3 regions of the Pantoea sp. YU22 genome follow, and region 1 is predicted to be linked to each of the others. Evidence: predicted binding sites of a transcription regulator. Region 1 holds the regulator's gene; each other region holds the start of a gene.
The links. The regulator LexA, encoded in region 1, represses DNA repair genes until DNA is damaged. The targets are predictions, from matches to a motif close to TNCTGTATGTACATACAGNA.

Region 1 (7,761 bases):
CTGCATATCATCGTCGGTCAGCTTGCCCCATTTTTCTTTGAATTTGCCTTTGAACTGCTTCCAGTTACCACTCGCTTCGTCTTTATTCATTTCAGACCTCCACGTCATCCTTAGTTTTACATACCACCATGTAATGGCAGTACGACAATACAAAGCGCTGCTGTGTCGCGCTGTTGTAAGGTAATTATAGTAGACGAATCGGCAACTGCGGGATAATTACAGAATAATCTGTTTAACGAGGCGTAAATCAGACGCGAGCGCAGAGGCTAATTAGCAGCTAAACCAGCGGTTTAGACGCCATTCACGCCGCCAGATTAGCCAGAGCGAGACGCCGCGCAGCGCGAGAAAGACCGTCACCGCCAGCCATAAACCGTGGTTACCCAGCCAGGGCAAGGTCAGCAGCGTCAGGAAATAGCCGAGCGCGGCAACCGCCATACTGTTACGCATTTCTCGCCCGCGCGTTGCGCCGATGAACAGGCCATCCAGCAGATAGCACCACACCCCCGCCAGCGGCAGGATGATTTGCCAGAACAGATAGCGATCCACCTGCTGCCGCAGCGAATCCAGCGAGGTGAGCGCCGCCACTATAGCTTCGCCGCTCGCCGCGTAAATCAGCGCGAACGCCAGCGCCACCATTCCTGCCTGACGACAGGCGGCGTGCCATACAGCCAGCAGCCTGTCGCCGTCGCGCGCGCCGTAGGCTTCGCCAGAGACAGCTTCCACCGCGTAGGCGAAACCGTCGAGCGCATAGGCGGTAAAGGTGATAAACATCAGCAGAACGGCATTAGCGGCGACGATCTCAGGCCCCAGACGCGCGCCGATCAGGGTGAGCGAAGCAAAGCAGAGCTGCAGCAACAGCGAGCGCAGCATAATGTCGCGATTGAGACGCAGCAGACGGCTAATATCGCCGCGCCAGCTCTGTTTCAGCATCGCCATGGAGATGCCGCGTATTTTCAGTACGCGCCACACCATCGCCAGCCCTACCGCCAGCGTGACATATTCCGCCACCGCCGTTGCGGTCGCCGCGCCCGCGACGCCCCACTTCAGCCCCGGCACCAGCCAGAGATCGAGCAGGATATTTACCGCGTTGCCCACCACCAGCAGCACAACCGGCGCGCGGGCATACTGCACGCCAAGCAGCCAGCCGAGGATCACCATGTTCGCCAGCGTCGCCGGCGCGCTAAGCCAGCGGATATGAATGAAGAGCGCGGCCTGTTCCAGCACCTGCGGATTGCCGCCCGCCAGCCGACTCGCCAGCGAACTTAACGGATCGCGCAGCAGCACAAACAGTCCGCCAGCAAGCAGCGCCATCAGCAGCGGCTGCGTCAACGCGCGCGCCAGCGCCTGCGGGTCGCGTGCGCCAAAGGCCTGAGCGGTAAAGCCCGTGGTGCTCATGCGAAGAAACAGGAAAAGCATAAAGACGAAGCTGGTGGCGGTGGTGCCAATCGCCACGCCGCCAAGGTAAACCGGACTGTTGAGATGGCCGATAACGGCGGTATCCACCAGGCCGAGCAGCGGCACGGTAATGTTAGAAAGGATCATCGGCAGCGCCAGCCGCCAGAGGTGTCGGTCGTCTGTAGAGAAGAGACGCATCAGCCGGTCCATGCCTGAAAACGTAAAACAGAAAGGAGCGGCGTTAACCGCATTGAGAGCGCTTTAACAGCTTATCGTACAGACGCCTGACGAAACGATACAGGCGTCTGAAGGCAACCGGTCAGAGCCACTCGCCGTTGCGCACCACGCCCACCGCCAGACCTTCAACGGTCAGCGACTGCGTGCGGGTATCGACGATAATCGGCTCGAAGTCGTTGTTTTCCGGCAGCAGATGCACCACGGTGCCCTGCTTTTTCCAGCGCTTTACCGTGACTTCGTCATCGATGCGCGCCACTACGACCTGGCCGTTACGCACATCCTGCGTTTTATGTACCGCCAGCAGATCGCCATCCATAATGCCGATATCTTTCATCGACATTCCCGCGACGCGCAGCAGAAAATCAGCAGAAGGCTTAAACAGGTCGGGATCAACTTTGTAATGCGTTTCAATATGTTCCTGCGCCAGCAGCGGTTCACCGGCGGCGACGCGGCCGATCAACGGCAGCCCGTTAGACTCTTCCTCTTCCATCAGCAGGCGAATGCCGCGTGATGCGCCGGAGACGATCTCGATAACGCCTTTACGTGCCAGCGCTTTCAAATGTTCTTCGGCGGCGTTGGGGGAACGGAACCCCAGCTGCGAGGCGATTTCCGCACGCGTCGGCGGCATGCCCGTCTGGTTAATATGGTCGCGAATCAGGTCATAAACCTGTTGCTGCCTGGTGGTTAATGCTTTCATCCCGCCCCCTGGTTGTTTATACAGTCGCTGTGAGTATATACAGGTATTGGCGAAATGAAAACCAAAACCCAGGGAAATAACAGCCATTTGGGCAATTGTGGAAAGCCTAGCGCAAATGGGACCAAAGCAGCGCGATCCAGACAAACAGCGCCAGTATGATAGCCAGCAAGACGGCGGCTGAGCCCATGTCTTTCGCCCGTCCGGCCAGCGGATGACGCTCCTGACCAATGCGATCGACCACCGCTTCAATCGCGCTGTTAAGGATCTCGACGATTATCACCAGCACCACCGATCCGATCATCAGGATGCGCGCGACGGTATCGACATCCAGCCAGCAGGCGATGATAACGGCGATGATGGCGGCCGTGGCTTCCTGACGAAACGCGGCCTCATGCTGCCAGGCGGCGCGCAGCCCTTGCCAGGAGTAGCCTGCCGCTTTCACAATCCTGAGCAAACCGGTGGTATTACTTGCCATTGCGAGGGAACCCTTTTAGTTGTTTGACGTCAATGTCTGGGCCAGGTGCGTTTGGCACCACACAGATCTTCGCAGCACTTTCTGATATGCTTGCGGCGCTTTGCTAACAAGAGGCTTCATGTTGTCTATGTCAGGTTGGCGTAAACTCTATTATAAATTGTTGAATTTACCACTTTCCGTTCTGGTAAAAACTAAGGCTATTCCGGCCGATCCCGTTTCCGAACATGGACTCGATCCGACGCGGCCGATTATGTACGTGCTGCCATACGATTCCAAGGCGGATTTGCTGACGCTGCGTCAGCAGTGTCTGAAGCATAATTTGCCCGATCCGCTGGTGCCGCTGGAAATTGACGGCACGCTGCTGCCGCGCCACGTGTTTATTCACAATGGCCCGCGCGTGTTCCCCGCTTTCGGGCCGAACACGGAATCGGTGAAAATTTTCCACGAGTATCTCGATCTGCACCGCAATAATCCACATCTGGATATCCAGATGCTGCCGGTCTCGGTGATGTTCGGCCGTGCGCCAGGTCGTGAAGTTCAGGGCGACGATACGCCGCACCTGCGCGAGCTTAACGGCGTAGAGAAGTTTTTCGCCATCGTCTGGCACGGCCGCGACAGCTTTGTGCGCTTTTCCCCGACCGTCTCGCTGCGCTGGATGGCGACGCAGCACGGCACCGATAAATCTATCGCGCAGAAACTGGCGCGCGTGGCGCGCATTCACTTTGCGCGTCAGCGGTTAGCGGCGGTCGGCCCACGTTTGCCGGCGCGACAGGATCTCTTCAACAAGCTGCTGCAGTCCAAAGCGATTGAAAAAGCGGTGGAAGAAGAAGCGCGCAGTAAAAAGCTCTCTCATGAGAAGGCGCAGCAGAACGCTGTCGAGATGATGGAAGAGATCGCCGCGGACTTCTCTTATGAGGCGATCCGCGTGACCGATCGCGTGATGGGCTGGCTCTGGAGCCGTCTCTATCAGGGCATCAACGTCAACGGCGGCGAGCGCGTGCGCCAGTTGGCGGAAGATGGCCATGAGATTGTCTATGTGCCCTGCCATCGCAGCCACATGGATTATCTGCTGCTCTCCTATGTGCTTTATCATCAGGGCCTGGTGCCGCCGCATATCGCCGCAGGTATCAACCTTAACTTCTGGCCCGCCGGGCCGATTTTCCGCCGCCTGGGCGCATTCTTTATTCGTCGCACCTTTAAAGGCAACAAACTCTACGCCACCGTATTCCGCGAATATCTCGGCGAGCTGTTTAGCCGCGGCTATTCGGTCGAATATTTCGTTGAGGGTGGGCGCTCACGTACCGGCCGTCTGCTCGACCCCAAAACCGGCACGCTGGCGATGACGCTGCAGGCGATGCTGCGCGGCGGCAAACGTCCGATTACGCTGGTGCCGATCTATATCGGCTATGAGCACGTTATGGAAGTGGGCACTTACGCCAAAGAGCTACGCGGCGCGGCGAAAGAGAAAGAAGGCTTTATGCAGATGGTGCGCGGTCTGCGTAAGCTGCGCAATCTGGGTCAGGGCTACGTTAACTTCGGCGAACCGCTGCCGCTGGTGAACTACCTGAACAAGCAGGTGCCGGAGTGGCGCGACGCTATCGACCCGATTGAACCGCAACGTCCCAGCTGGCTGACGCCAACGGTGAACGATATCGCGGCGCGCCTGATGGTGCGCATCAACGAAGCGGGCGCCGCCAACGCCATGAACCTGTGCGTTACCGCGCTGCTTGCCTCACGCCAGCGTTCGCTGACGCGCGAGCAGCTGATCGAGCAGCTTGAGTGCTACATTGAGCTGCTGCGTAACGTGCCCTATTCTCCGGAATCGACGGTGCCGCCGCTTTCAGCGGAAGAGCTGCTGAACCATGCCATGAGCATGAATAAGTTCGAAACCGAACAGGATAATATCGGCGACATCATCATTCTGCCGCGCGAGCAGGCAGTGCTGATGACCTATTACCGCAACAATATTCACCATATGCTGGTGATGCCGTCGCTGATTGCCGCCATTATTCAGCAGCATCCGAACCTGAGCGAAGCCGAGCTGCTGCGCCAGGTCCGTCTGATTTACCCGATGCTGAAAAGCGAACTGTTCCTGCGCTGGGAAATCGACGCGCTGCCGGCGCTGCTGAGCGCGCTGTGTCAGGAGCTGGCGCGTCAGGGCCTGATTACCCTGCAGGATGGACAGCTGCGCCACACCGCGGCGCGCTACCGCACGCTGCAGCTGCTGGCCGCAGGCATCCGCGAGACGCTGCAACGTTACGCCATTACTTTCTCTATCCTCAGCGCGAAGCCGACCATCAACCGCGGCACGCTGGAGAAAGAGAGCCGTATGCTGGCGCAGCGTCTTTCGGTGCTGCACGGCATTAACGCGCCGGAGTTTTTCGATAAGGCGGTATTTACTACGCTGGTGCTGACGCTGCGTGATGAGGGCTATATCAGCGATACCGGCGATGCCGACGTCGAGCGTACTCAGGCCGCCTGGCACATTCTGGCCGATCTGGTGACCAGCGATGTGCGGTTAACTATCGAAAGCGCAGTCGCGCATGAGTAAATAGCCGCAGGCAGATAAAGCAAAGGGCGACAGAGATGTCGCCCTTTTTGTTGCCGGTAAGGTGCCTGCGCGGTGAGTATGGCCCGATCGCAAAGACGCAACAGCGGCATCCCTGCCCGCTCGGCCCGCGTCTTCCCTGACGCGGGACGCTTTGCTCCTCGGGCCATACCCACCGCGCGTTTCAGCCTTGTTGCTCGCTGGATTAAAGTACTTAAAACAGCTGGCTGAACGGCGGCGTATTCAGCACCACGCCGATAAAGATCACCAGCCCGACATAGTTATTGTTAAGGAATCCCTGAAAACAGGCGTCGCGCTCACGGTGGACAATAAGTTTTTGCTGGTAAACAAACAGCACGGCGGCACCCAGCAGCGACCAGTAAAACAGCGCGTTAAGCTGCATCAGCGAACCGACCAGCGCCAGCAAACCCAGGGTTGCAAACTGCAGCAGGCCGATAATCAGCTTGTCGTAACGGCCAAACAAGATCGCCGTTGATTTGACGCCGATTTTAATATCGTCGTCGCGATCCACCATCGCGTATTGCGTATCATAGGCGACGGTCCAGCAGATATTAGCCAGAAACACCAGCCAGCATTCTAGCGGTAAGGACTTACTAACCGCCGCCCAGGCCATAGGGATCGCCCAGCCGAATGCCGCGCCCAACACCACCTGCGGCAGATGAGTATAGCGCTTCATAAAGGGATAAGACCACGCCAGCGCCAGACCGCCCAGCGAAAGCAGGATGGTCATCAGGTTCATGGTGAGGACCAGCGCGAACGCCAGCAGCCCCAGCAGCACAAACAGGATTTTCGCCTCTTTCTCACTCACCGCGCCGCTGGGTAGCGGACGACCGGCGGTACGCTTTACGAAACCGTCGACCTTGCGATCGGCAAAATCGTTGATGACGCAGCCCGCCGCGCGCATCACAAAGACGCCAAGCACAAACACTACCAGCACCCGGAACGGCGGAACGCCCATATCCGACAGCCACAGCGCCCACAGCGTCGGCCACAGCAGCAGCAGCGTGCCGATCGGTTTATCAATACGCATCAGGCGGCTATAGGCCTGAAACTTGCTCATCTCTACGCTCTTTTGCACGTTAAATCTTCCTCAGGCCAGGTCGCGATAGAGCGGCGAGGCAGGTAAAAACAGTTCCGTCAGCAGCAGCGGCTTGCCCGACAGCCGCAGCCGCGAGCGCCGTCCCCAGAGCGCGCCGACGCTGCCGGGTTCGATAAAGTCGCGGCTTAAGGTCGAAGAGGAGAAGAGATAGCGGCCAAGCGGGCGCGTTCCCAGCTGTTGCAGCATCTGCTCCGGGCCGTTGAGCGTGCTCTCCGGCACCAGCGTGCGGCCAATCAGCCAGGGCTCGTCGTCACCGCACAGCACGATCTCGCGCAGCCAGAAGCGCGTATCGTCAGGCAGAAGCGCCCTTTCATCGATAAGCTCATCGGCGTTAATAAAACCTTCGCGCATCGGCCGCACCGTCACTTCCTGACAGTGCTGCTCGAAACGGCGCGTCATGGAGTCCTCTTCCATCAGCCAGTCCAGCAGCGGCGCGGTCAGCGTCGGATGCGTGGATGGCAGCCAGTTGAGCGCGCGTAATAAGCTGAGCGCCTCTTGCGACATATCACCACTCCCGTCAATTTTGAGGGCAACAGTGTAGCGCAGAGGCGCGGCGGGCACACCTGGCGACGTTTATTCGCGCTTCAGGCGGTTACTGTTGGCCAGCCACAGCGTCACGACCAGAATCAGAATGGCGCCGGAGTAGCAGAGCGTATCGAAGGGATTTTTGTGATCGACGATAATCAGCCGAATAATCGCCGTAATGCCGATATAGACAAAATAGCGCAGCGGAAAGTGATAGCCCGACTGGAAGTACTTCACGATCAGGGCGATAAATTCGAAGTAGAGGAAATAGATCACAATTCCCTCAATCAGCAGATAGGACGACGCCTGCTCGCCGGTGTTCAGCAACACGTTAGCAAGGTGCAGCGTCTCTTTGCCAAGAAACACCGCCAGAATCACCGCCAGCGCCAGCAGTCCCAGATTCAGCACCCATTGCAGCGCCAATGCGATGTACTGACCGCCGGTGGGTTTAACGTTCATGACTGGCCTCCATAATGGCTTTCCGTAAAAGATCGCCATCATGCTGTAATGTGATGCAGATCACAAGATTCCCTGCTCTGGCCTTGCTGCCGCTGCGGTTAAGAAGCCAGCATTTATCCCCCTCCTGCCTCAGAGAACTGGTCTACAGTTAAAGAGTCGGCAGCGTGCGCAGGTCCCTTAAAACTCAGGAAAAATTGCGCCCCGCCCGACGGCTCTCTTTGCAGATTGCTCTTACCGTCAGGCTGGCTCTCTGCTGCTTTTTAGCCTGACGGTTATGGAGTGGCGTGACGTGTTGACCTTGCTCA
Region 2 (7,761 bases), on a different contig from region 1:
GCTTGTTAAATCTTACCCTGTTTGCGCAGGGTATTTTTTTGCCAGATTTTAGCGCTGTTAAAATCGCTCAGGAAGAAGGTCAGCAAGTTTTATTTAAACAGGTAACGTCAGTTTGCAGCGATTATTTCGCTCCTGCGGCTACGCTGAGTCTGCTGGCAGGCAGCCACTTCCATACGAGGCCGGTTGCTATCTGATTCGCAGGACGCTGCCTGCATTGCGACAGACACCGTTCTGTTTTTTACCGCCAGCGGCAAATCAGGCTCCAGCGTCACCCCACTTGCCGCTGATGACTTCAGTGAGGCGACGTTGAAAGGCAATCCCTGGCGATTAACCCTTAGTATTTACTGGTGCTGACCGTAACCTTCCTGATGATTGTTATGACGCGTCTGATGAAAAAACGCCAGCGAGCTTTATGGCTGCAGCTTTCGATCGGGAACTTATCGCTGGTGGCGGTAGCGTTGAGTTTATTTACCGCTTCCTGTTACATCGCAAAGATAAATTATCGCTCTGCTTGCAGGCCTGTTATAAATTCAGTCCTCTGACGAGGCTTATATTGATCGGGTCTGGCAAGGGGGAAGTCAGATTATTGTAGCGGTAACTGGCGGTAAAATACGAAATTTAAGCACCATTAAATAGTGGAATAAACGGGTAAGCAGGTTATGGAAATATTATTGCTGCTATATTTATCGGTGGGTCAGCATAAAGAATGCTACTCTTTAATTTCTGGGTACGTTGTCATGAACGCAGGAAAACCCGCTACGACATCATTACAAGATGCCGTTCACTGCCAGGCATTCATGAGTGTCTTTAAAACAGCGCTAGCTGATCGAGCCACTTATGAAAGAGGGTTTCTACTGGGTTAAATCGGGGAGCGATCCGCTGCAAGTCTGGTACTACGTATCTCAGTTTGGCTGGTATCGGCCGCAAACATCGATCCCTGTTACTACGACTTACTTCAGGCTTATGGCTTTTGAAATAATAGGGGGGAGGTTATTACCGCCTTCTTCCTTTGATGCGCCAGATAATGTCTGACCATGACGGGATGGCTTACTGCGCTACGCTGATAATAGCGAAGCGGCAAAAGCCGCAGCGGCGTAAATGTCGATTTGCCTTAAAGAATCAGCTTTATTTGATTTAAAACAAATTTGCGCGGCGAATGAAAGTCTGGTAGCAAGAAAACTTTTTTGAACACTTATGTTTTATCCGCTTGCATTATAATATCCAGGCCCACTCTCTTTTCGGGCGAGTGCATTAATTTTTATCAGGTGAATAAAGTGAATTATAAGCAATTTCAAAACAAAATTGAGTCATGGGAGAAAATCTCTTTTACCGCCGTCATATACAGTCAATATGGCGCGGATTTTGAAGTGTATGCCATTGATGAGCATAGCAATACAAAAAGCCGAATTTTCCTTTGCTACGCCGAAAATGAAGCCGAAGCGCAAAAGCTGGTTGAACAGTATTCCCTGTGGCTGGTCAAACTCAATAGCCTCACGCGGAAGCGTCTTAACAGCGAACAGGCGATGAGGGATGTGTTACTGCAGCAGGAGTAGCGCGGCCGACATTTTCGTCACAGTGCCTTAAGAAGAGGGCGCCGTTACAGCGGCTTTGAGCTGGCAACAGGCTGACGGGCTCGACAAGCGGTGCGGTAAGGCGCTCTTATAAAACAAAAATTTATTTTTAACTTGCTTATGACCGGCGGACATGCGTTAATAGTCCGTCGGTCTGATTAGCAGACAGCTTCAAGGTTAGTTCATATTGTATTTCTCATCTCAGTTAGTGCCGCTTCAAGCCTTTCTTTTTGAGTCTACCTCAGGTTCTGATTTATTTCTGCAATTCAGCCTCTTTTGCCGTAAGGCTAACTAAAAGGTCATATACTATGTCGAATAAAATTTTCGGAACCGTTAAGTGGTTTAACTCAGAAAAAGGTTTTGGTTTTATCTCTCCGGAGAATGGCAGCAAGGACGTTTTCGTCCATTTTTCTGCTATCCAGGGCACTGATTACCGCTCGCTTGACGAAGGTCAGCGCGTTGAATTTTCTGTTGAACAGGGTCCGAAGGGTCCGTCAGCAGTAAACGTTGTAGGGCTTTAATATTAGCCTTTCAGCCATACGCTTCCGATGCCCGTGCTGCCAGAGCTCACAATATCGTGTCTCTGCGTTTGATCAGTGCAAAACTAATCCCCATGGCGCAAAATGCATTTTTTGCAAAACCGCTATGATTCTTGCAGGCGTGTTCGAACGTTAATATTCTCGCTCCTTGCCGTGCAGGTAAGGGCGGAAAGCCGCGCATCAGCTTATTAAGGCATCCTTCGGGATGCCTTTTTTATTGCCTCACGGGCAGAAAAAGCCATGCATCGCGCCTCAGGATAAAAAAGCCCCCAAAAGGGGGCAAGGGGTTGGAGTAACAGCCGCTCAGTAAACGTTGTGGATTTCATTACCGAGCCGCTTAAATATAGCCAATGCTGCAGATCATTGTCCGTTTAATGGTCATTGTGATAAATGTAGATACCTAATCATTAGCCTTCTGGTTAAAACGAGTGTTTGAAAAATATTGTTTTTTTCGGCCTGAAAACGATTACTAAGAATGCTCTGTAAATAAAAGCGGACAGGCGAGATAACCAGATTCGTATGGACGGGCCATTATTTCCTGTTGAAAAGCGTTTTCAACGAAGCGTGCGGACGCGGCGCATTCTGTCAGGAAAACGGTTCAGGCCAGGAAAGAGAGATGATTATCAGAGGGAAATAAAAAAATACCCCCGCAAAGCAGGGGAGAGTCATATGAGATATGAAGCGGACTCGTAGAGCAATATCTCTGGTGGAGGCTTGGGCTCAGAATTCATTTTAAGCATAACATAGTTAATTACTGCCGCCACTCATTCCAAAATAAATAATTACCCGCTTCTCTAATTGTCAGGTCTCTAACTTTTGCAGCTATTTTGTTATTTTTTTCTATTAAAATGACAGAGTTAAAAATAATTTCGGCTAGAAAAAAGAAAGTACGCCCTGACTAATACAGCTTAAAAAGAGGAATCACAGCTAGGGGCAAAAAAAAGCCCGAATCAGCATTGACTGGGCGATTAAAAATTAACAATCAGGGATTGAAGGCGATGCGGCGAATGAGGGAAACGCAGCATCGCGTTGTCACTGGCAGGTAAAGCTAATGACAATCTGAAAAGTAGTCGAGAAGGGCGAAAAAACAAGGCGAAAGAGACATTATTTCTAAGGCGCTCACATGGTCATATAATCGCCATATCAGTTTGAATTAAGACGAGATTTTGTGCAGAACGCGGCCAGACGCTGCAACCTTACAAAAAATAATTCCTTCGGCGTCAGAGGGTTCAACATTTTTGCTACCGGCGCGCCTTGATTAAATCATGAGTTTGATATTACTGTATTTATATACAGTATCGAGCAGAAGGAGTCTTTCTCATGAAGTTATATCGCCCCGCGGAAGTCCGCGACCTGTTGCCGTTGCCGCTTTACATTGAGCGTGTGCCCTGCGGTTTTCCGTCCCCGGCACAGGATTACATCGAAAAACGGATCGATCTGAATCATTTAATGGTGCAGCATCCCAGCGCGACGTACTTTCTTCGCGTCAGCGGCGATTCCATGATCGAAGCAGGCATAGGCGAAGGAGATATGATTGTCGTTGACTCCTCGCTGAAGGCAAAACATGGCGATATTATCGTGGCTGCCATCGATGGCGAATTTACCATTAAGCAGCTCCGAATCCATCCTTCCCTTTCACTGATGCCTGCCAACAGTAAACACAGCCCCATACCCATTCATACGCCGGAAGGACTGCAGGTGTTTGGCGTAGTAACCTACGTTATTAAATCGACACACTGATATGTTCGCGCTGGTCGACGTGAACAGCTTTTATGCCAGCTGTGAAACCGTCTTTCGCCCCGACCTGAAAGGGGTACCCGTGGTGGTGTTGTCCAACAACGACGGCTGCGTCATTGCCCGCAACGACGAGGCGAAAGCGCTCGGCATTAGCATGGGTGTACCCTTTTTCCAGCTGAAAGAGACGCTGCGCCGGCACAGGGTGCAGGTATTCAGCTCAAACTATGCACTTTATGCTGATATGAGCCATCGGGTGATGACGACGCTGGAGGAGATGGCACCAGCGATAGAGAGGTACAGCATAGATGAGGCTTTTCTCAACCTGAGCGGCGTCAGTTTCTGTCAGCCGCTTGTGGCGTTTGGGCAAGCCGTTCGGGAACGCGTGGAAAAAGAGATTCATCTCAAGGTGGGCGTAGGGATTGCGCCCACTAAAACGCTGGCGAAGCTGGCGAACTACGCCGCTAAAAAATATCCCGCGACAAAGGGGGTAGTCGATCTTTCGCATGCGGAGCGGCAGCGCAAACTCATGGCGCTGGTGCCGGTGGGAGAGATATGGGGCGTCGGCGCACGCATCGGCAAAAAGCTGCAGCAGCTGGGGATTGAAAACGCGCTGCAGCTGGCCGAAAGCTCAACATGGGTGATACGCAAACATTTCAACGTCGTGCTGGAGCGCACGGTACGCGAGCTGCGCGGCGAGTCCTGCCTTGATATGGAGGATATTACGCCGACAAAACAGCACATTGTTTGCTCGCGCTCGTTTGGCTCGCGCCTCACTGATTACAGCGAGGTGCGGCAGGCGGTTTGTCAGTATGCCGAAAAAGCCGCAGAGAGGCTGCGTCAGGAAAATCAGTACTGCCGTCAGGTGTCGGTATTTTTGAAAACCAGTCCGCACGCTAAAAATGAGGCTGGTTACGGCAATCAGGCGACTGCACAGCTGCTGACGCCATCGAACGATACGCGCGATATCGTACGGCTCGCGACAGAGGCGCTGGATCGCATCTGGCTGGACGGCTATCGCTATATGAAAGCGGGGGTCATGCTGGGCGATTTTTTTAGTCAGGGTGTGGCACAGCTGCAGCTATTTGACCCTTATGGACCGCGAGCCAACAGCGAGGCGCTGATGAAGGTAATGGATCATATTAACGAGGCGGGCAGGGGAACGCTCTGGTTTGCCGGACAGGGTATTGAAAAAAGCTGGGCAATGAAGCGAGAGATGCTGTCGCCAGCCTATACCACCCGCTTTTCGGATCTGCCGATCGCCAGGTGAGCGATCGGCCTGCAAGTTCAGTGTTTTTTCGCGTTTGCCGGAGCGCGCTCGCCATAGCTACGCGGCGGCGGTTCGGTAACGGCGCGCGCCGAGGAAAATTCCTGACGTATCTCCGCCAGCGCCAGCGCCAGCGCCTCTTTCCGGTCGCTGTCTTTCTCCGTCATCGCCATTACTTTCAGACGGTTCGCCAGCGATGCGCCGGAGATCGACGCATCCTGCTCAAGCAGCGCAGCAACGGCTTCGCCAATCACATAATCTGTCAGTTTTTCAATTTTACTTCTGTACATACCCGCATCTCTTATTACAGTGTTTGCCCGTTAACGGGACAGAGTGACTGGAAGCAAGCCGTCTGCGTTGGGTCGCCTGCGGCCTGTGTCCGTCATTAAGGCTCTGCCTGACACGTTCCACTGTGAATCATGCTGCGGGCAGGTGCTGAACGCAATGGGTCAACCTGCAAATTAAAACTAACGCTTGAATAACAATCTGATTAACTTTTGATAATGCTGCTCTTCTTCCGGGCTGGTCGCCAGTTCCAGCCGGGCAAGCAGTTTGGTGCAGAGTGTTTTCCTGTTGAGCTGTTTACCTGCGCGCAGGATCTCCACCACAATCCGTCCTAAGGTCTCCTGCTCGCATGGCAGCACGGCCTTATTAAAGTAGTGGGCGATATCACTGGCTGAAGTTGGTCTGTCTCCGGTCTGGCGCATAACAACCCTTAAATATCCGTATGATTAAAACATCATCAGTTAAGTCAGGCCTAAAGTTATACAATTTGCCCAAAGTTGTACAGGATTACCTGTTACGGCCAGCGTTTATTTTTTGTGCTTTCAGACTATATCAACGTTAACAACAGGTTAGATAAAATCGGGCAGTGAGAGGGTCGCTGCCTTTTGGGATTCAGTTTAATTTATTGGCTAACAGACGGATGGCGCGTTCGCAGGCCGCCTCTGTTGCCGGGTCTTCCGCACTGGCACCAGTACGGTAGAGCGCGCCGATTATTTCCTGTAAGGGAAGCGCTTCGCCTGGCTGCAGGAGCTGCGCCACGACGCGACCGAGTAAAGCATAGACCTCTTCGTTATCAGCGGTTTCATTAGGGTTCACTCTGCCTCCTGAAAGGCGATAACAAAGGGGGTGCGGGTAATTTTTGAATACATTATCTCTTTTACTGTTTAACCAGAAATAACACAGAGCGCTCGGCCAACGGAAAAAGCGCTCGGTGCGGAATGTATTTAGGAAATTCTTATTTCCTAATAGAGCACATGTATTAATCCAGAATGCCAAGCAGCATATTAATCGTTTCTGCGCCGTTAGTCACATCCTGAACTTTACCGACAACGCGCATGCCGAACGCCACGCATAGCAGCAGGCCCGCTGCCGTTTCCGCATCCAGCGCGGCAGAGACAGATCCATCCTCCTGTCCTTCCCGGATAAGCGACAGCAGAAAATTACGGTTGCGCAGCACCGCCTGGCGCACCAGATCCGACAGCTCTTCATCAAGGCTCTGCAGTTCGACGGTGCTGCCCACCACCAGGCAGCCGCGGCGTCCTTCAATTTCACGCGCCGAGTCGAGATAAAACTGCAGCAGCTCAGCGATGCGCGCTCTGCCGCTGGGAAGCGGCTGAAGGCGGGCGCGCAGGTCGGTGCCGCGGAGGCTGATATAGCGCTCAAAGACGCGCAGAAAAAGGGTGCGCTTGTCTTTAAACGCTTTGTAGATACTGCCTGCTGTCAGGTTCATGGCTTCGCTGAGGTCGGCCACCGACGAGGCGTGGAACCCCTTTTGCCGGAAGACGATCATGGCGTTATCAAGGGCGGTGTCCATATCGAAAGCCCTGGGTCTGCCGCGTTCCCTGGCGGGCGGGGTGGATGTGCGGGATGTCGTCATCGATAAGCTTAAAGGAGGATTTGTTTGCAAATTACCATAATGGCAAGCAACAGGAAAAATTAAAAGCGCCGCTGCCAGCGAGGTCGGTAAAACAAAAGGGCAGACGAGAGGGAAATAAGCAGGCTAAGTAATCATTTTTATTAACCCTGTTAAAGCAGTGACGTCTCGCCTCGCGGGTTCTCGGAAATTTCAGATACGCAGCGCGAATTTTTACGCTGGCCTGTGTGCTGTCCTAACCTGTGGGCGTCAACATAAAAAAGGACGACTTATGAAATTGCTGTCAATCTTTGGTGCCACTGCACTTGTGGCTTACGCTTTCTCCGCGACGGCGGCTGAGCCAGCCACGATGAAAAATCCCATCAGCGTTCACGTGCTGAATTTACAAACCGGCATCCCTACCGCCGGCGTGTCGGTTGAACTTGATCAAAACCTCAACGGCAAGTGGATAACGCTCGCTACCGGCGTCACCGACGCCAGCGGCAGAATTAGCGCGCTTTATCCTGCGGGCAAGCAGGCGGAACAGGGCACCTATAAAGTTGTGTTTAAAACCGGCGACTACTACGCCAGCGTGAAGCAAAAGACCTTCTTCCCGGAGATCCCGGTGATTTTCACCCTCGACAACACCAGCCAGCACTACCATATACCGCTACTGCTCAGCCCTTACGGCTACTCAACCTATCGCGGCAACTAAGCGAGAGAGCATAAAAAATCGGGCCTGAAGCGGGAAGCCGCCTCAGGCCATTTTTTTATAGCGCGGCGCACGAGGCG
Region 3 (7,761 bases), on a different contig from region 1:
GTCAGGAAGGAGAAGGCATCCCAGGCGATGTCGCCTTTCAGAATAGCGACGTTCCTGATTTTCCAGTCAAGCTGGCTGACTTTACGCGCATTACTGGCGTCATACACCAGCTCTTTAGATTTTCCGCCCAGCATGCCCACCGAGGTGGAAACGCTGAGGCTGTCAGAAGAGAAATTCGGCGTAAAAGGAGAGGATGCGGCAAACGCGGTTCCTGAAAGCGCGGCCATCATCATTACCGCAACGGTGCTCTTTTTCATTTAATATCCTGAGTGAAAATTAAGTTATCCTTGAATAGCGCGCACAGAATAAAAGGCAGGATTTCGTCAGGCAAGTGTAAGTTTTTCGATAAAAAAACAGCGACGTGAGTTAAACAAAATTAATTAATGGTCGGCGAATAACCGACGATAACCTCTCACTGGTCAGCGCAAAAAAATGAATGCATTTTAGCCATGCCGCAGGTGATTCTATTACTGCCCCTCCCCTTTCCTGCCGCTTTACCTGGGTTTATTTTTCCCGCAGTTAACGTCATATCGCTACCTAAAAGCACAGATCTTCTCTTTAGAGCGTGGTCTGGTGTTTATTTGACTTAATGCCGGAGTGAGCAATAAATGCGCACAAATAACATTCTCTGGCAGTACCTGAAATATTTTCAAGACAGCCACAAAGCCAAATTTTAACGGCAGGTAATATCAGTGCAGATGTGACTGACGGATAAAATTGCTATGTTAATGTCTCCTCCTGACAAAAGAGACATTAGCATGGTGTCAAAAGAGAATGCCGAACACTATTTATGGGGTTCCCAGTGCGATGGCTAGACGTTGCTTAAGCGACAGGATCTCAGCGTTATTCATGAGCGTATGCCACCTAAAACGCAGGAAATACGCCACTATCACGCGCAGAGCAGACAGTTCTTTTTTGTTTTAAGCGGAACGCTACGAATGGAACTTGAAGGGGAGGTTCATTCGCTCAGCGCGCATGAGGGGCTGGAAATCCCGCCGCAGGCGAAACATCAGGCTCGCAATGAAAGCGATAGCGACGTCGAATTTCTGGTGATCTCCCACCCGACCACGCGCGGCGATCGCACCGACCTTCTCTGAATATCTCGCTGACGTTCCCCTCCACGTAGCGGAAAAAAACGTTTATTGCTATGTTAAATGGAATTTACATTCCATTTAACAGGGCGTAACTATGCAGCTAACCGCGCAGGATATCCAGCAACAGCAATTTGAAAGCCGCTTATCTCATTTTGATTTCCAGCTCTCCTGGCAACTCGGACAGAGCCTCCAGCAGCGCGCCAGCGCAGAAAACTGGCCCGTCGCGATTGAAGTTTACGCCTTCGGCCAAACGCTTTTTCTCGCTGCGTTGCCCGGTTCCAGCCCGGATAACCTCGCCTGGATGACGCGCAAGCGCAACACCGTCCTGCGTTTTGGCCACGCTTCAATGTTAGTCGGCCTGAACAACCAGCAGAACGGCAAACCGATGGAGCAACAGAACTGGATAGCGCAGAGCGACTATACCGATCACGGCGGCTCTTTCCCGTTAATTAATATGTCCGGCGTCGTCTTCGGCGCGGTCAGCGTCAGTGGACTGCCCTCAGAAGAAGATCATCAGCTCGCTCTGTGGGGCATTCAGCAGCTCCAGCGTCACCTGAGCCAGGCCGAATAAAGGAAAGAGGATGACGAGATACGGCTCACCTGCGCTAAGCGCGCTGCTTTTTGCGCTACTGACCAGCGTGGTAAGCGCCGCGCCGGATAAAACGGTGTTAATCCGCGGCGGCTATGTGATGCCGATGACGTCCGACGGCGACGATCTGCCGCAGGGCGATCTCCTTATCCGCAATAATGCTATCGTCGCTGTCGGCGAGCACCTCTCGGCGCCAGATGCTGAGGTCATTGAAGCAAAGGGCAGCTTTGTTCTGCCCGGCTTTGTCGATGCCCACTCTCATCTCTGGGTGAACACCATGCGCGGTCAGTTTCGCAACGGCGAGGGGAAATTTTTCCCCGTCAGCAGCGCGCTGGGTCAGGCGATGCAGCCAGAGGATATCTATACCGCCATTTATACCGGCGCGCTGGAACTAATAAATGGCGGTATCACCACCAGCGGCGACTTCTTCGATAACATTCACGGCCCGGCATGGGGCGATGCCGGCTTTAGCGCGCTCAGAGACGCAGGCATTCGCGCCATCCTCTTTTACGGCGGCCCGGATAAAACAACGCGCTTTCCCATCGACACGAAGCACGCCGCCACGCTGGCCGATCGCCACGATCCGCGCGTGAGAGTGGGTCTCGCGTGGCGTCTGCCGCGCGAGCTAAAAGATGAGCAGAACTGGGCGATGCGCGATCGCGAATACCAGTGGGCCAGAGATCATCATCTGCCTGTACAGGTGCATATCAGCGGCGAGCCGGACGCCATGTTTAATGCGCTGATTGCGCGGCACTATCTTGCGCCCTTTGTTACGCTGGTACACGCCACCGATGCCCGTCCAGCACAGCTTCAGGCGCTGGAAAAAGCCCGCGCGTCGCTGGCCGTTACGCCCTTAAGCGAGGAGCATGTTGGTTACGGCTTGACCCGGCTCGATCATTTCGCGTCGGTCACACGTCTCGGGCTCGGCATTGACGGCAATAGCCTGGCGGGCAGCGGCGATATGTTTGCGAATATGCGCCTGGCGGCGCTGACGATGAGCGGCGCAGCGGCTGACGAAGCCCTGCCTAAACCACGCCAGCTATTAAGAATGGCGACGCTTGGCGGCGCTGAAGCGCTCGGTCTGGATAAAGAAACGGGATCGCTGACGGTGGGTAAACGCGCCGATATTCAAATCATCACGCCCGATACGCTGAACATGAGCGGCTTTGGCGGCGGCGATCCGGCAGCCCTGCTGCTCTATTCAGCGCAGCCGCAAAATGTAACCACGGTTATCGTCGATGGTCGCGTGCTAAAGCAGCACGGGAAACTGAACGGCGTCAGTCTCGACGAAGTGCTGGCCAGCGCACAGCGTTCGGCGGAAAGAATAAAGCAGCGCGCGGCTGAAAAATAAATTATTGATCTGAGCCGTTTTGGCATTTCACCGCTGTATGCAGGTTTTTTGATCCAGAACAATCCACGTCAGGACGCCTTCTGTCAATTTGTGTCAACGGTTTGTACAACCGCACATTTAATGGAGGCAGGCTTATGACAGGTAAAATGGGTTTGACGGTGGGTTTAGTGGTCTGGCTGTTCTATGTGGCGTGGATGGCGAGCTACTATTTCGGCACTTTCTCTCTGTTCGCTCGCTGACACAGGCGAGACCTGCGGGTCTGACATATCTGTGACCCTGACGATAAATATCCTTCCTGTAAAATAAAAACGCGCCGCAAGCGAAAGCGCTGCGACGCGTTTTTTATAAAAATTAAGCAGCTTTAACGGCGCGCACTTTCTTTGCCTGTGCGGTTTCGCCTTCAACGCTCTCATCAGCATTTTCTGTTGCGCGAACCTTTTTCGTCGCGTCCGCTGAATCCGCGGCGTCTGGCAGCTTGCTGGTGCGCAGAATATGCTGAATCGCATCTTTCTGCTCGGCGAGCAGCAGGCCGAGGGTTTCTGCCTGAGACTCATCCATATCGGGTTGCTGCTGCGCTAACCAGTCGGTAAAGGCCTCCGCCATATCGAGCATCTTATCGTAGGCATCCGCCTCTTTTTTGCTGGCAAACGTCATTTTCTCTTCACCCTTCTTGACGACTACGTATTTAATTTCGACAGCCATTTTTGCCTCTCCGATACTGTTAATATATACAGTATATCCCTCCTGCAGCGAGATTGCATCCTTTTTTAAAATGCGTCGCCGTGCTGAATGGATGAATATTTTTTCTTATGAAATCAAATCATTGAGAAATTCCGCCAGCGCTTTTCGCGGGTCGTCCTCTTCCGACACGATCATCTCGATCCCCCATTGTCCCAGCACTTCACGCGCTACTGGATTGTTGCGGTTAGTAAAGAGATAAGATTTCGGACGCGCGGTAGCCAGCCCTGTTCTGCTCCACATTTTGGTCAGACGGTAGAACAACAGGCGAATATTAAAATCGCTGATGCTGTAGCCGACAAACAGGACCGAATTTCCCATCACGTCGTGCGTCAGTTTGATATCAAGCGGTGAGTCGAAATAGAGGCGTTCAAAATAGCTGCTTTCATCCAGTACGATGGAGGTATCGTCGTCGAAATCGCCGTGCAGCTTGATGATATGCCGCTTGTCTTCGGTCAGCGCCACCAGATCGGCAGCGTTCGCGACTTTGCTGTAGGGCACGCCGTGCGCCTCGTGCGCCGCTTCCAGCCAGCGATCGTAATTGGTGGTATAGATGCGGCTGAAATTGCCCTGCGTAATCATCGTATGAATTTCGGACGATCGGACATCAATGTCCGGCCGGTGCCATTCACGATCCATCCAGCTGCGCAGCGGCCCCAGCGAGCCTTTTTTCTGTTTGTAGTATTCCGCCAGCGACAGATGAGTCCCGTATGTATTAAATATTTTGGGATCGTAGCCCAGCTCGTTAGCCAGATGGGCAATAAGTTCATGCCACTCCGGCAAGCCCAGATTGCGTGATATTCCCGCGCCAGCGAACAGAATCAGTTTGCCGGAATCGTAGGCGCGTTTCAGTTCAGGTTTCATGCCACTCCTCGGGCGTTTTTCAAAAAGTCGGCGAAGCGATCGAGCGCCAGCTTACGCATGGAGATCTCGTTTTTAAGCTCGCCCATTTCAGCGAAGGTCTGGTTATAGCCTTCCGGGATAAAAACACAGTCCCACTGAAACTCGCGCGGCCCGGCGGGCTTAGCTGCGATAGTGCCGCGTACTTCGCCATGAAACTGATACATTTTGCGTCCGTCGCAGTAGCCCAGCACGGTTTTCGCCGTCACCGCCTGGCTGTCCAGCCCCTGCACCAGCTTAGCGAAACGTTCAGCCTCTAGCCGGTTCCAGAAGATGCGCGTCAGACCGGCGGGCAAACCGTTCAGTCCGTCGAGATAGAGCCCGGTGTGTTCGACAAAGAGCGGACGCCCGATAATGGAAAACGCCTTGGTCAGCTTGTCGCGGACCAGTTCAAGTTCGTTTTCCGTCTGGATTTCTTCGATACGGCGCGCGATGGGCAGTACGTCGACGCCGACCGGTTCGAGGATTTTGCGTACCTCGGTCAGCTTATGCTCATGGGCTGACAGAAAGCGGATTTTCATTGCAAGCCTTTAAAATTATTATGGTTTTATCAGGAACGCAGGGGAATTTGTTCCTGCCTGTTATCCTGTTTTTTGCTGCTTCACGTAAAAAGACGTGGCTGATGGAGTAGAGTCTAGCTGACGCAAAGAAGGGACTAAAAGAATTATACTGCTGGCAGCGAATGGCGCGCAAAGGCCGCTGCCCCACCTTTTGCGTTTCCCAACCTGTTTTACCCGCTTCAGTTAGACGGTTGAGGCAGGGGGTAAAAGATTCGGTTTTGAACCCCGGCTTGCCGTTGGCGTTTCGCCGCGCTTTCACTGTTTCGAGATGTTTTCCGCTGTTAAGCCGGGGTCGTCATTGTAAAAAATCCAGTCTGAACCATCAGGATGCTCGCCTGCAGCAATGAAATTTCCCAGCAGCCTCGCCTGGTATGTTTCACTGCCTTCAGCGCTGAAAATTTCGCTTACCCGCTGGGTGAACGCACCTTCTGTGTAATCCTGAAAATTTCACTTAAGTTCCATCCTGCCTGACTTATTTAAGTGAATTTCAAAGGATAGAAGACAGCCTGCCCGTTTAGCCCTCGTCAGGCAGGGAGAGAGGCCAGATTTCATACGGCTGCGATGTTAATGATAAAACGCGTTTCAGAAAAAAGACGGCAGCGGACGCTTGCAAAAAGAACTCGTGCTGCAGCCGATCGAAAGCAACGCTATTTCTGACAATTATTCGCTATTATTCTTCACAACAGAGTTCTTGATCATAAAGCATGTTTTAAATTAACAAAGTCAGCCATGCTGCCAAACAAAAATAAAACGTCACCACAGTAAACCGTGCAGCAGGGGAAGGCTCATTGAGCTTATATTTAAGCTCATCTGGATATAATTTTTTTGAAATGGGCTTATGTCTTCCTGTCAGATTGCAACTCAAGGTCTCTTTAATGAAAAAGTTATTGCTACTCCTTCCATTATTCCTTACTGCCTGTAGCGCAAATCATCTGGATGCAAACGCGCAAAATGTCAGAGTCATGAATGGCGATCCAAAAGGTGACTGTACTTTCTTAGGCACGGTTACTGGCGATCAAGGTAATTTTCTTACCGGAGGATGGACATCGAATGCAAATCTGGAAACGGGCGCGTTGAACTCACTGCGTAACCAGACAGCAAAACTGGGCGGCAATACCGTTTCATTAATTACCAACCGCGCTGGCACCAGCGGCTACTATGACGGTTCAGGCGGCGGTTCCCAGGAGACGAATGTCGTGATTACCGGGGGAGCATGGCGCTGTAATTAATTTTAGCAAGGCGTTCCGATGGGATCAGGATAGAGTAGAAGAAAGGCAAAACATGCCAAGGCGGAAATATGTCCTACAAATGTTTTATCACGCTTCTCTCTATAAGCGCCCTAATATTAAGCCTGGTAATCATGCCAAAAGTGCTGAAATCAGTGCGAAGCAACCCTGAAATTGAACGACTGGTTAAAGCACCGAACGCTACCTTTCGTCTGTTTAGCGAATGTAAAAAGCATGTAGCGGATGCAGAACGGTGCTATAACGCCTATAGCGCAGCCGTTTACCTGGCTAATCTCAATGATTGCACCCCCTCTGGCATCGAGCTTAAGCGAAAATTTAAAGGGCTGGTGGAGCACGCGAAGGCCCGCGACATTGAGGATGAAATAAATAAACAGTGTCGGCCGATGTCTTTTCCCCAGCCAAACGCTTAATCACGAGCTCGCCTGTTAAGGAGCAACACGCTATTATTGCTGACGTTTCCTGATTATTCGGCTTTTCATGAAAGTCAGGCGAATGGATATGGCATCGCGTCTGATGCACATCCCCCGACAATAAATCAGCGCATTGTATTGATAAAGGTCAATACAGTACTCAGCAAGTCATGTAAATTATGCCGCGCGTTAGCAACGTAGCGCCAGACTCTATGGTATGATTACTTTTAATTTTATTATTACCAGGACGCCATTTATGCTCAACGACGGCTCAAAAAGTTTAACAGGAAAAAAGTTCTGCCTTTTCAGCCGTTACCGGTTGAGGACGGGAACAGGTATTGTCCTGATGGCCATTGTCGGCGTCATTTTTATCATGCAGCAGCGCCAGTTTGTTCAGGCCTTCGATACCGGGACCTGTGTGATAAACGCCAACGCGACGGATATAGATATTTTCCTTAAACATATTCTCCATGTTATGTATCGTTTGATTTTCAAAGTCTGTGAGTAAATCGTTTACATCAGAAGCGTCCATCACGCCCTGTTCGCAAAGTGATGCCCTGATTATTAAAGTAAATAACCTGCACTGCAGGTTTGCATTCCCGCCGCCTTTTGCAATCTGCCACCTTTTTGCTGCGCTTCCTGCAACCGGCGACTGAGCAGAAACGGATGCGGGAGTTAACCGAAGCCCCTCTCCCTGTTGCAGACAGCGTCAGTAAACAATTCCAGCCGGATTCACCTGCGACGTTTCTATCGCCTCATTCTGCTCACCCCAGCGCTTCAGCACCTGCTGATACTGCCCGCCTTTCATGGTGCCGTTCAACGCCGTCTGCAGTGCCGCCGCCAGACCGTTGCCTTTTTTGGTTGTCACCGCC

Region 2: umuD (translesion error-prone DNA polymerase V autoproteolytic subunit) is a predicted target of LexA. The motif match lies at 3,389-3,408, and genes of this name have one in related genera.
Region 3: EKL29_RS11275 (YebG family protein) is a predicted target of LexA. The motif match lies at 3,751-3,770, and genes of this name have one in related genera.

The regions. Positions count from the first base shown of each region.
Region 1 is NZ_RYDU01000002.1:453,126-460,886, forward strand. It holds gene EKL29_RS06560 (CsbD family protein) at 1-90, opposite strand, end outside; gene dinF (MATE family efflux transporter DinF) at 271-1,593, opposite strand; gene lexA (transcriptional repressor LexA) at 1,715-2,329, opposite strand; gene EKL29_RS06575 (diacylglycerol kinase) at 2,436-2,804, opposite strand; gene plsB (glycerol-3-phosphate 1-O-acyltransferase PlsB) at 2,932-5,355, shown strand; gene ubiA (4-hydroxybenzoate octaprenyltransferase) at 5,567-6,433, opposite strand; gene ubiC (chorismate lyase) at 6,464-6,976, opposite strand; gene psiE (phosphate-starvation-inducible protein PsiE) at 7,046-7,456, opposite strand; gene EKL29_RS06600 (Na/Pi cotransporter family protein) at 7,746-7,761, shown strand, end outside.
Region 2 is NZ_RYDU01000001.1:451,401-459,161, forward strand. It holds gene EKL29_RS02170 (hypothetical protein) at 1,275-1,553, shown strand; gene EKL29_RS02175 (cold-shock protein) at 1,880-2,092, shown strand; gene EKL29_RS23175 (hypothetical protein) at 2,094-2,246, shown strand; gene umuD (translesion error-prone DNA polymerase V autoproteolytic subunit) at 3,431-3,850, shown strand; gene umuC (translesion error-prone DNA polymerase V subunit UmuC) at 3,852-5,114, shown strand; gene EKL29_RS02190 (hypothetical protein) at 5,132-5,401, opposite strand; gene ycgZ (regulatory protein YcgZ) at 5,579-5,818, opposite strand; gene EKL29_RS02200 (hypothetical protein) at 6,009-6,212, opposite strand; gene EKL29_RS02205 (TetR/AcrR family transcriptional regulator) at 6,376-6,930, opposite strand; gene uraH (hydroxyisourate hydrolase) at 7,262-7,684, shown strand.
Region 3 is NZ_RYDU01000006.1:149,108-156,868, forward strand. It holds gene EKL29_RS11255 (omptin family outer membrane protease) at 1-257, opposite strand, end outside; gene EKL29_RS11260 (cupin domain-containing protein) at 819-1,097, shown strand; gene EKL29_RS11265 (heme-degrading domain-containing protein) at 1,189-1,665, shown strand; gene EKL29_RS11270 (amidohydrolase family protein) at 1,676-3,034, shown strand; gene EKL29_RS11275 (YebG family protein) at 3,386-3,736, opposite strand; gene EKL29_RS11280 (SIR2 family protein) at 3,842-4,636, opposite strand; gene EKL29_RS11285 (non-canonical purine NTP pyrophosphatase) at 4,633-5,193, opposite strand; partial or broken gene EKL29_RS23290 (bacteriocin immunity protein) at 5,488-5,664, opposite strand; gene EKL29_RS11295 (DUF4156 domain-containing protein) at 6,108-6,461, shown strand; gene EKL29_RS11300 (hypothetical protein) at 6,530-6,889, shown strand; gene EKL29_RS11305 (hypothetical protein) at 7,146-7,397, shown strand; gene EKL29_RS11310 (ABC transporter substrate-binding protein) at 7,599-7,761, opposite strand, start outside.